Regions from separate parts of the Streptomyces sp. NPDC001606 genome, predicted to be linked through region 2. Evidence: riboswitches for the same ligand, from Rfam matches in the RefSeq annotation. Region 2 holds a riboswitch; the other holds the start of a gene.
What was found. A riboswitch is a leader RNA that binds a small molecule or an ion and turns the genes downstream of it on or off. The one in region 2 is predicted to bind ZMP and ZTP.
Positions count from the first base shown of each region.

Region 1: linked by a shared signal. The riboswitch ahead of ACWCV9_RS20880 (glycine hydroxymethyltransferase) and the one ahead of ACWCV9_RS01830 (bifunctional 5,10-methylenetetrahydrofolate dehydrogenase/5,10-methenyltetrahydrofolate cyclohydrolase) in region 2 are both predicted to bind ZMP and ZTP.

Region 1 covers NZ_JBSFHC010000011.1:71,156-78,285, forward strand. Annotated here, with positions in the region: gene ACWCV9_RS20860 (FAD-binding protein) at 102-1,388, shown strand; gene ACWCV9_RS20865 (SDR family NAD(P)-dependent oxidoreductase) at 1,427-2,167, shown strand; gene ACWCV9_RS20870 (2'-5' RNA ligase family protein) at 2,164-2,739, opposite strand; gene trpS (tryptophan--tRNA ligase) at 2,932-3,957, opposite strand; gene ACWCV9_RS20880 (glycine hydroxymethyltransferase) at 4,114-5,562, opposite strand; ZMP/ZTP riboswitch at 5,605-5,694, opposite strand; gene ACWCV9_RS20885 (glutathionylspermidine synthase family protein) at 5,777-6,961, opposite strand; gene ACWCV9_RS20890 (hypothetical protein) at 6,988-7,130, opposite strand, start outside.
Region 2 covers NZ_JBSFHC010000001.1:393,724-400,853, forward strand. Annotated here, with positions in the region: gene ACWCV9_RS01795 (aminotransferase-like domain-containing protein) at 1-826, opposite strand, end outside; gene ACWCV9_RS01800 (pyridoxal phosphate-dependent decarboxylase family protein) at 912-2,300, shown strand; gene ACWCV9_RS01805 (MBL fold metallo-hydrolase) at 2,384-3,013, opposite strand; gene ACWCV9_RS01810 (S-(hydroxymethyl)mycothiol dehydrogenase) at 3,013-4,101, opposite strand; gene ACWCV9_RS01815 (acyltransferase domain-containing protein) at 4,338-5,114, shown strand; gene ACWCV9_RS01820 (hypothetical protein) at 5,158-5,457, opposite strand; gene ACWCV9_RS01825 (nuclear transport factor 2 family protein) at 5,630-6,001, shown strand; ZMP/ZTP riboswitch at 6,201-6,284, shown strand; gene ACWCV9_RS01830 (bifunctional 5,10-methylenetetrahydrofolate dehydrogenase/5,10-methenyltetrahydrofolate cyclohydrolase) at 6,309-7,130, shown strand, end outside.

The sequences.
Region 1 (7,130 bases), on a different contig from region 2:
CCGAGGACGCGCTGGTATGACATCCCACTAATCACCCATTGTGTGGAGTGGGCGAATGTTCAGTAACTAACCACCCATACAGGGGCGATACGGTCACCGACATGCCTGGAGACACCGTTTCCGTCATCCGTCCGCGCACGTACGAGGAGGCCGCGGCCGCCGTACGCGACTGCGGGACCCGCGGCACCGTCGCACGCGGTTCCGGCCGGGCGCACGGGGACGCGGCACGCAACGCGGGCGGCGCCGTCCTCGACATGGCCGGCCTCGACCGGATCCATGTCGTCGACGCCGCCGAGGGCCTCGTGCTGTGCGACGCCGGCGTCTTCCTGCACCGGCTCGCCGAGGTGCTGCTCCCGCTCGGCTGGTTCGTGCCGGTCGCCCCCGGCCCCCGCCCGGTGACGGTCGGCGGGGCGATCGGCGCCGACCTGCACGGCCCGAACCAGCATGTCTCCGGCTCCTTCTCCCGCCATGTGCTGTCGCTGGAGATGCTCACCGCCGACGGCGAGGTCCGCACGGTACGGCCGGGCACCCCGCTGTTCGAGGCGACGGCCGGCGGGATGGGCCTGACCGGCGTGATCCTCACGGCCACGATCCGGTTGCTCCCGGTGCGGACGTCGTATCTGACCGTCGACACCGAACGCGCCCCCGACCTCGACGTCCTGATGGACCGTCTGGCCGCCGCCGACCACCGCTACCGCTACTCCGCCGCCCGGGTCGACCTGACCGCCCGGGGCGCGGCGACCGGCCGCGGCGTCCTCGTCCGCGGCGACCACACCCCGCCCGACGCCCTCGGTGCGAGCCCCTGGCGGCGGCTGTCGGCCGCCCTGCCCCGCACCCCGCTGCCCGCGGCCCCCTCCGCCCGGCTCGGCCGGATCGCCGCCGGACTCGTGGACGGCCTGTGGTTCCACACCGTCCCCCGGGCCCGCACCGGCGAACTGCGGCGGCTGTCCGCTTCCTTGCGCCCCCTGCACGCCCTGCCCCAGGGAGGCCGCGGTGTCGTGCCGTACCGGTTCGTCGTCGGGCACGGCCAGGAGGAGACCCTGCACCGCATCGTGCGGCGCGTGGCCGGCCGGCGGGGTGCGGCCGGTCCGGGTGTGCTGAAGCGCTTCGGCGAGGCGGACCCCGGCTGGCTGTCCTTCCCGCTGCCCGGCTGGAGCCTCGCCCTGGAGTTCCCGGCCGCGCTGCCCGGGCTCGCCGGGCTGCTCGACACCCTGGACGAGGAGGTCGCCGCGGTCGGCGGCCGGGTCTGTCTGGCCGCGGACGGCCGGCTGCGCCCCGATCTGCTCGCCGCGATGTACCCGCGACTGGGCGACTTCCGCTCCCTGCGGGCGGACCTGGACCCACGCGGGGTCTTCGTCTCGGACCTGGCCCGCCGCCTGGGCCTGTGACGACCACTGCACGCCCGGCCCGTCTTCCAGGAGTTGTCGTGAAGGACGCCTTCGGCCTCCCCCAGTCCCTGCTCGTGCTCGGCGGCACGTCCGAGATCGCGCTCGCCACCGCCCGCCGGCTGATCGCCCGCCGCACCCGTACGGTGTGGCTGGCGGGCCGCCCCTCCCCCGCGCTGGAGCGGGCCGCCGAGACCCTGCGCGCGCTCGGCGCCGACACCCGCACGGTCGACTTCGACGCCCTCGACCCCGAGTCCCACGAGACCGCGCTCGGCAAGGTCTTCGCCGAGGGCGACATCGATCTGGTGCTGCTCGCCTTCGGCATCCTCGGCGACCAGGCGCACGACGAACGCGACCCGGTACGGGCCGTGCGGGTCGCGCAGACCAACTACACCGGCGCCGTCTCCGCCGCGCTGGTCGCCGCCCGGGCGCTCCAGGCGCAGGGGCACGGCTCGCTGGTGGTGCTGTCCTCCGTCGCCGGGGAACGCGCCCGGCGCGCCGACTTCATCTACGGCTCCAGCAAGGCCGGTCTGGACGCCTTCGCCCAGGGTCTCGGCGACGCGCTGCACGGCACCGGCGTGCACGTCATGGTCGTACGCCCCGGCCCGCTGCGGGCGGCGGGCCCGCTGGGCACGACCCCGGAGGCGGTGGCCACGGCCATCGAACTGGGGCTGCGCCGGGGCTCGGAGGTGGTGTGGGTGCCGGGACGGCTCCGGCTGCTGATGTCGGCGCTGCGCCACACCCCGCGCCCGCTGTACCGACGGCTCCCCTTGGAGGTCTAGGAGACCGTGCTGCGGTCCGCCCCGCGCAGGGCCTGCGGCGGCACCAGCGCGCCGCCGAAGCTGTACTCCCGCAGCTTGCGCCACACCTCGTCGGCGCCCTGCTGGTACAGCGCGAACCCGGTGCACGGCCACTCCGCCTCGAACCCGGCCAGCTCCTCGAAGGCGCGGTCCATCGCCGCCTCCTCGATGCCGTGGGCGACGGTGACATGCGGGTGGTAGGGGAACTGGAGCTCGCGCGCCACCGGCCCGGAGGAGTCCCGGACCCGCTGCTGGAGCCAGGTGCAGTCCTCGGCGCCCTCGACGACCCGGACGTAGACCACCGGGGACAGCGGGCGGAAGGTGCCGGTGCCGGACAGCCGCATCGGGAAGGGCCGGCCGGCCGCGGCGACCGCGCTGAGGTGCGCGTCGACCGCCGGCAGGTCGGCCTCGTCCACCTCGGTCGGCGGCAGCAGGGTGACATGGGTGGGGATGCAGTGAGCCGCGGCGTCGCCGAAGCCCGCGCGCCGCTCCTGGAGCAGGCTGCCGTGAGGCTCCGGAACCGCGATCGACACGCCGATCGTTACGGTCCCCACGTCGTCTCCTGTCGTCGCGTCTGTCGTCTTGTCACAGCCGTGCCGTCCGGCCGTCGGCTATCGACTGTACGGCCATGGAAGTCCTGTGGGCAGGCGCAGCGGAAGTGATGTGCAGCGCTCCGCCCACGAGGACGTGTGTACGACCGTGCGCCTCAGCGCCGGTCCGTGCGGCGCGGCGCCGGTCCGTGCCCCTCAGTGCCTCGGCGGGAGGAAGCCCACGCGGTCGTACGCCTGCGCCAGCGTCTCGGAGGCGACGGCGCGCGCCTTCTCCGCACCCTTGGCGAGGATCTTGTCGAGGCTCTCGGCGTCGTCCAGGTACTGCTGGGTGCGCTCCCGGAACGGGGTGACGAACTCGACCATGATCTCGGCGAGGTCGGTCTTGAGCGCGCCGTACATCTTGCCCTCGTACTCCTGCTCCAGCTCGGCGATCGAGGTGCCGGTGAGCGTGGAGTAGATGGTGAGGAGGTTGGAGACGCCCGGCTTGTTCTCCGCGTCGTAGCGGATCACGGTGTCGGTGTCGGTGACGGCGCTCTTGACCTTCTTGGCGGTGGTCTTCGGCTCGTCGAGCAGGTTGATGAGGCCCTTCGGCGTGGACGCCGACTTGCTCATCTTGATCGACGGGTCCTGGAGGTCGTAGATCTTCGCCGTCTCCTTGAGGATGTACGGCGCCGGGATCGTGAACGTCTCGCCGTAGCGGCCGTTGAACCGCTCGGCCAGGTCCCGGGTCAGCTCGATGTGCTGGCGCTGGTCCTCGCCGACCGGCACCTGGTGGGCCTGGTAGAGGAGGATGTCCGCGACCTGGAGGATCGGGTACGTGAACAGACCGACGCTCGCCCGGTCGGCGCCCTGCTTGGCGGACTTGTCCTTGAACTGGGTCATCCGGCTGGCCTCGCCGAAGCCGGTGAGGCAGTTCATGACCCAGGCGAGCTGGGCGTGCTCGGGGACGTGGCTCTGCACGAAGAGGGTGCAGCGGTCCGGGTCCAGGCCGGCGGCCAGCAGCTGGGCCGCGGCGAGGCGGGTGTTGGCGCGCAGGTCCGCGGGGTCCTGCGGGACCGTGATCGCGTGCAGGTCGACGACCATGTAGAAGGCGTCGTGGGATTCCTGGAGGGCCACCCACTGGCGGACGGCACCGAGGTAGTTGCCGAGGTGGAACGAACCGGCGGTGGGCTGGATGCCGGAGAGCACGCGAGGTCGATCAGCGGTGGCCATGTTGCCCATTGTCTCATCGGCTGGGGGGGTTGTTGGCCCGGGAGGTGGGGGGGTGGTTCGGGGCGCGGGGGGCTGCGGGCCGTCCGTGGCTGGTCGCGCCCCGCGGCGGAGCCGCATATGGATGCGGCCCCGCGCCCCTGGGTTGGCTGCCCCTTGGGGCGTCGGTCAGCCCAGGTCGATTTCCGGGTACAGCGGGAAGCCCGCCACCAGGTCCGTTGCCCGCTGGGCGATTTCCTGGGAGACCTTCTCGTCCAGGACGTGGGCCGCCTTGGAGGGGGCGCCGGACTTGGTGGTGCCCGGCTCGGTGGTGGTCAGGACGCGGTCGATCAGGCCCGCCACCTCGTCCATCTCCGCCGTGCCGAGGCCACGGGTGGTGAGCGCGGGGGTGCCGACGCGGATGCCGGAGGTGTACCAGGCGCCGTTCGGGTCGGCCGGGATGGCGTTGCGGTTGGTGACGATGCCGGAGTCGAGCAGCGCCGCTTCCGCCTGGCGGCCGGTGAGGCCGTAGGAGGTGGCGACGTCGATCAGGTTGAGGTGGTTGTCCGTGCCGCCCGTCACCAGGGTGGCGCCGCGGCTCATCAGGCCCTCGGCGAGCGCGCGGGAGTTGTCCACGATGCGCTGGGCGTAGTCCTGGAAGGCGGGCTGCCGCGCCTCGGCGAGGGCGACGGCCTTGGCGGCCATGACGTGCGGGAGCGGGCCGCCGAGGACCATCGGGCAGCCGCGGTCGACCTGGTCCTTGAGGGAGTCGTCGCACAGGACCATGCCGCCGCGCGGGCCGCGCAGCGACTTGTGGGTGGTGGTGGTGACGATCTGGGCGTGCGGGACCGGGTCGAAGTCGCCGGTGAGGACCTTGCCCGCGACCAGGCCGGCGAAGTGCGCCATGTCGACCATGAGGGTCGCGCCGACCTCGTCGGCGATCTCGCGCATGATCCGGAAGTTCACCAGACGGGGGTACGCGGAGTAGCCGGCGACGATGATCAGCGGCTTGAAGTCCCGGGCCTGGGCGCGCAGGGCGTCGTAGTCGATGAGGCCCGTCGCCGGGTCGGTGCCGTAGGAGCGCTGGTCGAACATCTTTCCGGAGATGTTCGGGCGGAAGCCGTGGGTGAGGTGGCCGCCGGCGTCCAGGGACATGCCGAGCATGCGCTGGTTGCCGAAGGCCTGGCGCAGCTCGGCCCAGTCGGCCTCGGTGAGGTCGTTGACCTGGCGGGCGCCGGTCTTCTCCAGGAAGGGCGCCTCGACGCGGTCGGCGAGTACGGCCCAGAAGGCGACGAGGTTGGCGTCGATGCCGGAGTGCGGCTGGACGTAGGCGTGCCGGGCGCCGAACAGGGCCTTGGCGTGCTCGGCGGCCAGCGACTCGACCGTGTCGACGTTGCGACAGCCGGCGTAGAAGCGGCGGCCGACGGTGCCCTCGGCGTACTTGTCGCTGAACCAGTTGCCCATGGCCAGCAGGGTGGCCGGGGAGGCGTAGTTCTCGGAGGCGATCAGCTTGAGCATCTCGCGCTGGTCGGCGACCTCCTGGCCGATGGCGTCGGCGACCCGCGGCTCGACCGCGCGGATGACGTCGAGCGCCGCGCGGAAGGCGGTGGACTCGGTGGAAGGGTGCTGCTTCGGCATGGGGACCTCCGGACGGCGTGCGTACAACTCATGTACAGCGTTACGTTCGGCCCAGGCGCACGGCACTGTTTTCCCGCCGGGCCGCTCCCCGATGGTCCGTCCCATCCCAGCGCGCCAGTCACGGCCCGCTGATCAGCCTACCGGGCGCGTCGCGCGGCGCAGGTCCCGCGTCCACCATGCGAGCGACACCTCTCGCCGGGGTGCGGCCGGCGGATCAGAGGATCACATGGGGCAGGAAGCGGGCGTACTCGTCGGTGATCAGGCCGGTGGACTCGCGGATGCCGAGCCCGGCCGGTTCGCCGCGGACGGTCCAGGCGCCCAGCACCACGTGGTTGCCGTCGAAGGCGGGCAGGGGTGCGAGCTGCTGGTAGCAGCTGGGTTCGTCGCGTACGACGGGTTCGGCGCCCGGCGGGTGGACGGTGACGCCCTCGCCCTCGCGGCCGAGGAGCGGCTTGGCGACGTAGCCGTGGGTGCCGGCCAGGTCGCGGGGGCCGTCCAGGTAGGCGGGGAGGAGGTTGGGGTGGCCGGGGAACAGCTCCCAGAGGACCGCCAGCAGGGCCTTGTTGCTGAGCAGCATCTTCCAGGCGGGCTCGATCCACAGGGTGCTGCCGGTGCCGCCGCCGTTGTCGAGGGTGTCGAGGACATGGCCGCCGAAGGCGTCGGTGGTGAGCCATTCCCACGGGTAGAGCTTGAAGAGGGCGCGGATGAAACGGAGCCGGTTGTCGACGAAGCGGCCGGAGAGGGTGTCCCAGCCGATCTCCTCCATGGGCAGCCAGTCGGTGTCGAGTCCGGCCTGTTCGGCGGTCTCCTTCAGATAGGCGACCGTCATCAGGTCCTCGCCGAGTTCGTCGGCGGCGGAGTGCGCGAAGTGCAGGGGGCTGCCGGGCGGGAGCAGCGGGGCCTGGGCGCGCCAGGCGTCGACCAGCCGTTCGTGCAGGGAGTTCCACTGGTCGGCGCCGGGGAAGCGGTCCTCCATCCAGAACCACTGGGGCGACGCGGCCTCCACCAGGGAGGTGGGCGTGTCGGCGTTGTACTCCAGCAGCTTGGCCGGGCCGGTGCCGTCGTAGCGCAGGTCGAAACGGCCGTAGAGGGAGGGGAGCTCGGCGCGGCGGGTCCAGGACTCGGCGACCGCCGCCGCCACCCGCGGGTCGGTGATGCCGAGGTCGGCGAGGCGGTCGCCGGTCACCAGGTGGTCGGCGGCCGCCAGGCACATGCGGTGCAGTTCGCCGACCGTGTCCTCCAGCGCCTCGACCTCGGGCAGGGAGAAGACGTAGTAGGCGCTCTCGTCCCAGTAGGGGCGCAGGGAGCCGTCGGGGTGGCGGGTGAGCGGGTAGACCAGTCCCTGTTCCTCGACGGTCTGCTGCCAGCCGGGACGGGGCGTGGTGGTGCGGCGTTCCATGCGGGGTGTCCGACCGGGTGTCCGGCTCAGCCGCCGGAGCTGTGGTAGTGGCTGCCGCCGAAGCCGCCGCGGTGGACCCCGCTGCCGCCGGAGGAGCCGCCGGAGCTCTTGCGGGGCGGGGTGAAGGAGCCGCCGCTCACCCAGGAGCCCTTCTTCTTGCCGCCGTAGT
Region 2 (7,130 bases):
GGACGGTCAGCCCCTCCCGCTCGGCGAGCGCGGCGATCGCCCGGCGGTGCGGCGCGGACATATGGGCGCCGGTCGGATTGTGGAAGTCGGGGACCAGATAGGCGAGCCGGGGGCGGTGCCGGCGTACGGCGGCGGTGAGGTGCCCCGTGTCCCAGCCGGCCGCGGAGACCGGCACGGGCAGCAGGCGGGCGCGGCGGGCGCGCAGCAGGGCGAGGGCGCCGGGGTAGGCGGGGTTCTCCACCACGACGGGCGCCCTGCGGTCGGTGTGCAGCTGGTCCAGGAGGAGGGTGAGGGCGGCCTGCGCGCCGGAGGTCACGAGGATCTGCTCGGGGCGGGTGGCGAGGCCGGCGCGGGTGTAGCGGTCGGCGAGCAGTTCGCGCAGCCGGGGCAGGCCCGCGGTGGCGACGCCGGAGTCGACCAGCAGGGGCGCGCTGCGGGCCGCGGCGCGGGCGAGCGCGGCGAGGTAGGCCTCGTGGGGTGCGGCGGTGACGGCGAGGGTGAGGTCGAGTCCGGCGTCGGGGGCGCCGCCCCGGTCCAGGGACCAGGGTGTGGTGCGTTCGGTGAGGCGGGCGGGCAGCCGTACGGCGCTGCCGCTGCCGTGCCGGGTGTGCAGCCAGCCGTCGTCGCGCAGCAGGGTGAGCGCGGTGACCACGGTGCCGCGGCTGACGCACAGGGTGCGGGCCAGCTCCCGCTCGGAGGGCAGCCGGGTGCCGGCCGGGAGCCGGCCGTCGATCACGGCCTCGCGTACGGCGGCGGCCAGGGCGCGGGCGAGCGGGGCGGGGCGGGCGCGCCAGTCGCCGAGCGCGGCGACGAATCCAGTGTCCACCGCGTCATTCTGGCCCAGCGCTCTGGTCCAGTTTCCCCGAAGTGGACCGGTCGCCGGGCCTGTCCCGCGGTCTACGCTGCGCCGCATGCACCGCAACCTCGCCGGCGATCTCTCCCGGCTTCCCGAACTCCTCCAGTCCGCCCGTGACTTCGCCGCCCAGGAGGCGGCGGGGCTGGCCGCCCGGCCGGTCGTGGCGGCCGGCCCGCCGCCCGCGCGCGCATCCCTCCCGGACGAGGGGGCGGGAGGCCAGGCCGCACTGGCCCGGTTCGCCGAGCGGTGGGCGCCGGGCTTCTCCGGTTCGGCGGGGCCGCGCTATCTGGGCTTCGTCACCGGGGGCGCGACCCCCGCCTCGGTCGCGGGCGACTGGCTGACCTCCGCGTTCGACCAGAACCTGTCGGGGGCCGGGGGTTCCTGGGCGGGTGAGCTGGAGCGGGAGACCGTGGCATGGCTGCGCGAGCTGTTCGGGCTGAGCGAGGCGCACAGCGGGGCGTTCGTGACGGGCGCGACCGCGTCCAACACGGTCGGGCTGGCGATCGGCCGGGAGTGGCTCGGCGAGCAGCTGGGCGTGGACGTCTCCCGGGCCGGTGCCGCCGCGCTGGGCCCGGTCGACGTCCTCTCCGGCAGCCCGCACTCCAGCGTCACCAAGGCGATGTCGGTGCTGGGCATCGGCCGGGACCGGCTGCGCCCGGTGCCGCTGCTGTCGGGCAACAGGGAGGCGGTCGACGTGGCCGCGCTGGAGGCGGCGCTCGCCGGCCTGGACGGCCGGCCGGCGATCGTGGTCGCGAACGCCGGCACGGTGAACACCGTCGACTTCGACGATCTGCGGGCGATCGCGGCGCTGAAGGAGCGGCACCGCTTCTGGCTGCACGTGGACGCGGCGTTCGGCGCCTTCGCCGCCCTGTCCCCCGAGTACGCCGCGCTGGTCGACGGGCTCGACGCGGCCGACTCGGTCTGTGTGGACCTGCACAAGTGGCTCAACGTGCCCTATGACGCGGCCGTGCAGTTCACCCGGCGCCGGGATCTCCAGGTGGCGGTGTTCCACAACGCCTCGCCGTATCTCGGCCTGCCTGTCGGCGAGCCGGACTTCCTGCATCTCACCCCGGAGAACTCCCGCCGGCTGCGGGCCCTGCCCGCCTGGTTCTCGCTGGTGGCCTACGGGCGCGCCGGACACCGGGAGATCGTGGAGCGGAACGTGTCCCTCGCCCGCCGGCTGGGCGCGGGCGTCGACGCCCTGCCGGGGCTGCGGCTGCTGGCGCCGGTGCGGCTCAACGTCGTCTGCTTCACCCTGGCCGAGGACCCGACGGAGAAGCGGGTGGCGGAGCTGGCGCGGGCGGTCGCCGCGACCGGGGAGGCGTTTCTGACACCGACGGTGTACGGCGGGGTGCCGGGGCTGCGTGCCGCGTTCAGCAACTGGCGGACCACCGAGGCCGACACCCAGCGGGTGCTGGACGCGCTGGCGGCGGCCTCGGGGTGACGGTTCAGGGATGGTGTCGGGCCTGTCCGGGGCGCGCCCCGGGCAGGCCCCGCGTCTTCGGCCGACGGCCCGACTGCGGGCCGTCAGTGGCCGCGTGCGATCCATTCCTCCAGATGGGGGGCTTCGGCGCCGATGGTGGTGGAATCGCCGTGGCCGGTGAGGACCTTGGTCTCGGGCGGCAGGGTGAGGAGCCGGCCGCGGATCGAGTCGATGATGGTCGGGAAGTGGGAGTAGGAGCGTCCGGTGGCGCCGGGGCCGCCCTGGAAGAGGGTGTCGCCGGTGAAGACGACGCCGAGTCCGGGGTCGTGCAGGCAGACCGCGCCGGGGGCGTGTCCGGGGGTGTGCAGCACCGTCAGGTCGGCGCCGGCGGCCTCGAAGACCTGGCCGTCGAGGAGATGCCGGTCGGGTTCGCGGTCGGGGTGGGTCATCCGCCACAGCGGCAGGTCGTCGGGGTGCAGCCAGATGAGCGCGCCGGTGCGGTCGGCGAGTTCCGGGGCGGCGTTGACGTGGTCGTTGTGGGCGTGGGTGCACAGGATCGCGGTGAGCCGGCGGTCGCCGACGGCGCGGGCGATGGCCTCGGCGTCATGGGCGGCGTCGATGACGACGACCTCGTGGTCGTCGCCGACGAGCCAGACGTTGTTCTCGACGTCCCAGATGCCGCCGTCGAGGGTGAACTGGCCCTTGGTGACGAGGCGTTCGACGCGGGCGGCCATCACAGCACCACCACCGAGCGCAGGACGTCGCCGTGGTGCATCCGCTCGAAGGCCTGCTCCACCTCGTCCAGCCGGATGGTCTCGGTGACGAACGCGTCGAGCGGGAGCCGGCCCTGGAGGTGCAGGTCGATCAGCATGGGGAAGTCGCGGGAGGGCAGGCAGTCGCCGTACCAGGAGGACTTCAGCGCGCCGCCGCGGCCGAAGACGTCGAGGAGGGGCAGTTCGAGCTTCATCTCGGGGGTGGGGACGCCGACCAGGACGACGGTGCCGGCCAGGTCGCGGGCGTAGAAGGCCTGCTGGTAGGTCTCGGGCCGGCCGACCGCCTCGATGACGACGTCGGCGCCGAGGCCGCCGGTCAGCTCGCGGATCGCCGCGACCGGGTCGGTCTCCTTGGAGTTGACGGTGTGGGTGGCGCCGAGGCTGCGGGCCTTGTCCAGCTTGCGGTCGTCGATGTCCACGGCGATGATCTTCGCCGCTCCGGCGAGGTGCGACCCGGCGACGGCCGCGGAGCCGACGCCCCCGCAGCCGATGACGGCGACCGAGTCGCCGCGGCCGACGTTGCCGGTGTTGATCGCGGCGCCGATGCCGGCCATCACCCCGCAGCCGAGGAGTCCGGCGACGGCCGGGGAGACGGCCGGGTCGACCTTGGTGCACTGTCCGGCGGCCACCAGGGTCTTCTCGGCGAACGCGCCGATGCCGAGGGCCGGGGAGAGTTCGCGGCCGCTGTCGGCGAGGGTCATCTTCTGCCGGGCGTTGTGGGTGTTGAAGCAGTACCAGGGGCGGCCGCGCAGACAGGCCCGGCACTGACCGCACACGGCACGCCAGTTGAGGACGACGAAGTCGCCCGGGGCGACGTCGGTGACGCCCTCGCCGACCGACTCCACGACGCCGGCGGCCTCATGGCCGAGGAGGAAGGGGAAGTCGTCCGAGATGCCGCCCTGCTTGTAGTGCAGGTCGGTGTGGCAGACACCGCAGGCCTGCACGCGTACGACGGCCTCACCGGGCCCGGGGTCCGGCACCACGATCGTCTCGATGCGCACCGGCTCGCCCTTCCCCGGTGCGATCACGCCGCGTACTTGCTGCGCCATGGGCCTGGTCCCTTCCTTCGGTGTGGCTTCGCGCTGCCGACCCTACGCGGGACCGGGGGGCGGCGGCACGGGCCACGGCGGTGATCGTGGATCTTTCCGGCCGCCGAAACACCGGGCAACGGCCACACCCTGAAAGAATTTGACCGAATAAGGCCATTCTATGATGACAATCTTTTTGCAGGGTGTGGGAATCTGCCTGGTGTGTCCCCATGGCCCGGCCGTGCCTCAATGGGGGCATGCTCCCTGACGGCCGCCCTGGACGTACCGCCTTCCTGTTCTCGGCCGGCGCCTCCCCCCGGCCCGGGGCGGGACGTGAACTGCACGCCGCCTTCCCGGAGTTCGCCACGGCCCTGGACGACATCTGCGCGCGCCTGGATCCGTATCTGGAACTCCCCCTGAAATGCGTGATGTTCGCGGCCGACGGCACCCGGACGGCGGCCCTGCTGGGCCGGGTCTCGTACAGCGGTCCGGCGGTCTTCGCGCTCCAGACGGCGCAGTACCGGCTGCTGCGCGGCTGGGGGGTCCGGCCGGACGTGGTGTTCGGCCACGCGGCCGGGCGGATGGCCGCCGCGTACGCCGCCGGGGTGTTCTCGCTGGCGGACGCCTGTCACGCGGTCGGCACCCTGGCCCGGCTGCTGGACGGCCGCCCCGGTCCGGCGCCGCACTCCGGCCGTACCGCCGGGGTCCTCGGCGCCTACAGCCGTACGCTCGCCACTCTCCGGCCCCGTCCGCCGCGGGTCCCGCTGATCTCCGACCGCACCGGCCGCCCGGTGGGCGCCGAGACGGCGGATCCGGAGTTCTGGCTGGCGGGGCCCCCGGCCCGGTGCGCGGAGGCGGCCGGCCTGCTGTACCGGGACGGGGTGCGGGTGTGGCTGGAACTGGGCGCGGAGGACGTCCTCGGCCGCGGGCTGCGCGGCTGCCTCCCCGAGGGCGGTGCGAGGTCGTCCGTTCTCGCCCTGTGCCGGGACTGGCCGGCGCTGAGCGGCGGCTGCGGGAGGGGACGACAGCACTGAGGGCCGCCCCGCTCGGGGCGGCCCTCGGGTGCGCTCCGGCGGATCAGGCCTGCACGGCCGGCAGCAGGCCGGTCACCGGGGCGACGAGGTCGGTGACCTGGTGCAGCTCGCTCAGCCGGTTCAGCTCGCTGAGCTGGTTCAGCGGCCGCACCTGCTCGGAGACCCGGGGTACCTCGGCCTTGTGCTGCGCGGGGATGTCGCTGACGGTCAGCGAGTCGAGCACGGCCATGGGGTTGATCTGCCCGGAGTCCGGAGCGGACGCCGCCTGGGCGAGCGGTGCGGCGAGGCCGGTGACCCCGGCGGCGAGACCGAGGGCGGCGACGATACGTCGTGTTGACATCATGCCCTCAGCAACGGCGGCGGGCCGCGCCCGGACACGGTCCGCGGGCCGCGCTCACCCGTGAGGCGGAGCACCGCGGCTGCGCTTGCCGGGGCCGCCGGGCCGGAGGAGTCTCATAGGTGGGGCCAGCGCGACCGGCTCCTCGCCGGGCCGCGGACGCCTGACGGAGGTCACCATGGGCACCACAACAGGATCCGCTTTCAACGCCGACACACTGCGCAAGGGCATCGAGGGCAACACCGGGAACACGCTGCTGGCGCTCTATGCGGACGATGCGAAGATCCGCATCGTCGACCGCGACCACCAGCCCAGCAACCCCACCGTCCTGCAAGGCCGGAACCAGATCGCCGAGCTGCTGAACGACGTCTACAGCCGCGACATGACGCACAAGCTGGAGCAGTGTGTCGTCCAGGGCGACCACGCCGCCTTCAGCGAGTCCTGCGAGTACGCCGACGGCACCCGTGTCATCGCCGAGTCGATGATCACGCTGCGCGACGGCAAGATCGCCGATCAGCTCCTGATCCAGGCCTGGGATGCGGAGGGCTAGGCACGCCCCCGGCCGGACGGGCTGCGGAAGGAGGACCGCGAGGGTCCAGGTCACCTCCCGGCTGACCTGGACCTTCTCGGCACGGGCGGCGGTGGGCCAGACCCGCTGGACCGCTCTGCTCCGGTCGGTGCTGCGGGCGGTGGACCGTTGCGCACGGGACCGCGAGGCCAAGGGCCGGGCGCGCCGTCGGTTACGCTGTTGCCCGGGCCGTGACTGGCGCTGAGGTGGAGCACCACCGGGGAGCGGCCCGTGACCGTGGATGCCGTGCGCCTGGGCGAGCAGATGCCGAACAGCTCAGGAGTGCCGCATGACCCAGGCCCGTCTCATGGACGGAACCGCCCTCGCCCGCCGCATCGTGGAGGACACCGCGAAGCGGGCCGCCGATCTCACCGCCCGCACCGGTACCGCGCCCTGTCTGGCGACCGTGCTGGTCGGCGCGGACCCGGCGTCCGTGACCTACGTGCGGATGAAGCAGAACCGCTGCCGCACGGCCGGTATAGAGTCCCGGCACGTGGAGCTGCCCGCCACCACGACGACCGCCGAACTCGTCGGGGCCCTGCGGGAGTTGTCGGCCGATCCGCTCGTGCACGGCATCCTTCTCCAGCACCCGGTGGGCGAACACATCGACGAGCGGGCCGCCTTCGAGGCGATCGCGCCGGAGAAGGACGTCGACGGAGTCACCTTCGCCTCCTTCGCCACGATGAGCTTCGGTCTGCCGGGCTTCGTCTCCTGCACCCCGGGCGGCATCCTGCGGCTGCTGGACGAGTACGGCGTCGACCCGGCCGGCAAGCGGGCCGTGGTGGTGGGCCGCAGCGCGATCCTCGGCAAGCCGGTGGGCATGCTGCTGCTGGCCCGGGACGCGACCGTGACGTACTGCCACTCGCGGACGGCGGATCTGTCGGCGGCGGTCCGGGAGGCGGACATCGTCGTCGCCGCGGTGGGACGGCCGCGGCTGATCCGCGGCCAGGACATCAAGCCCGGGGCGGTGGTGATCGACGCCGGATACAACCCCGGGAACGTCGGTGACGTCGACTTCGACTCGGCCGTGGAGCGGGCCTCGCTGATCACTCCGGTGCCGGGCGGCGTGGGTCCGACGACGATCGCCACGCTGCTGGAGCAGACCGTGACG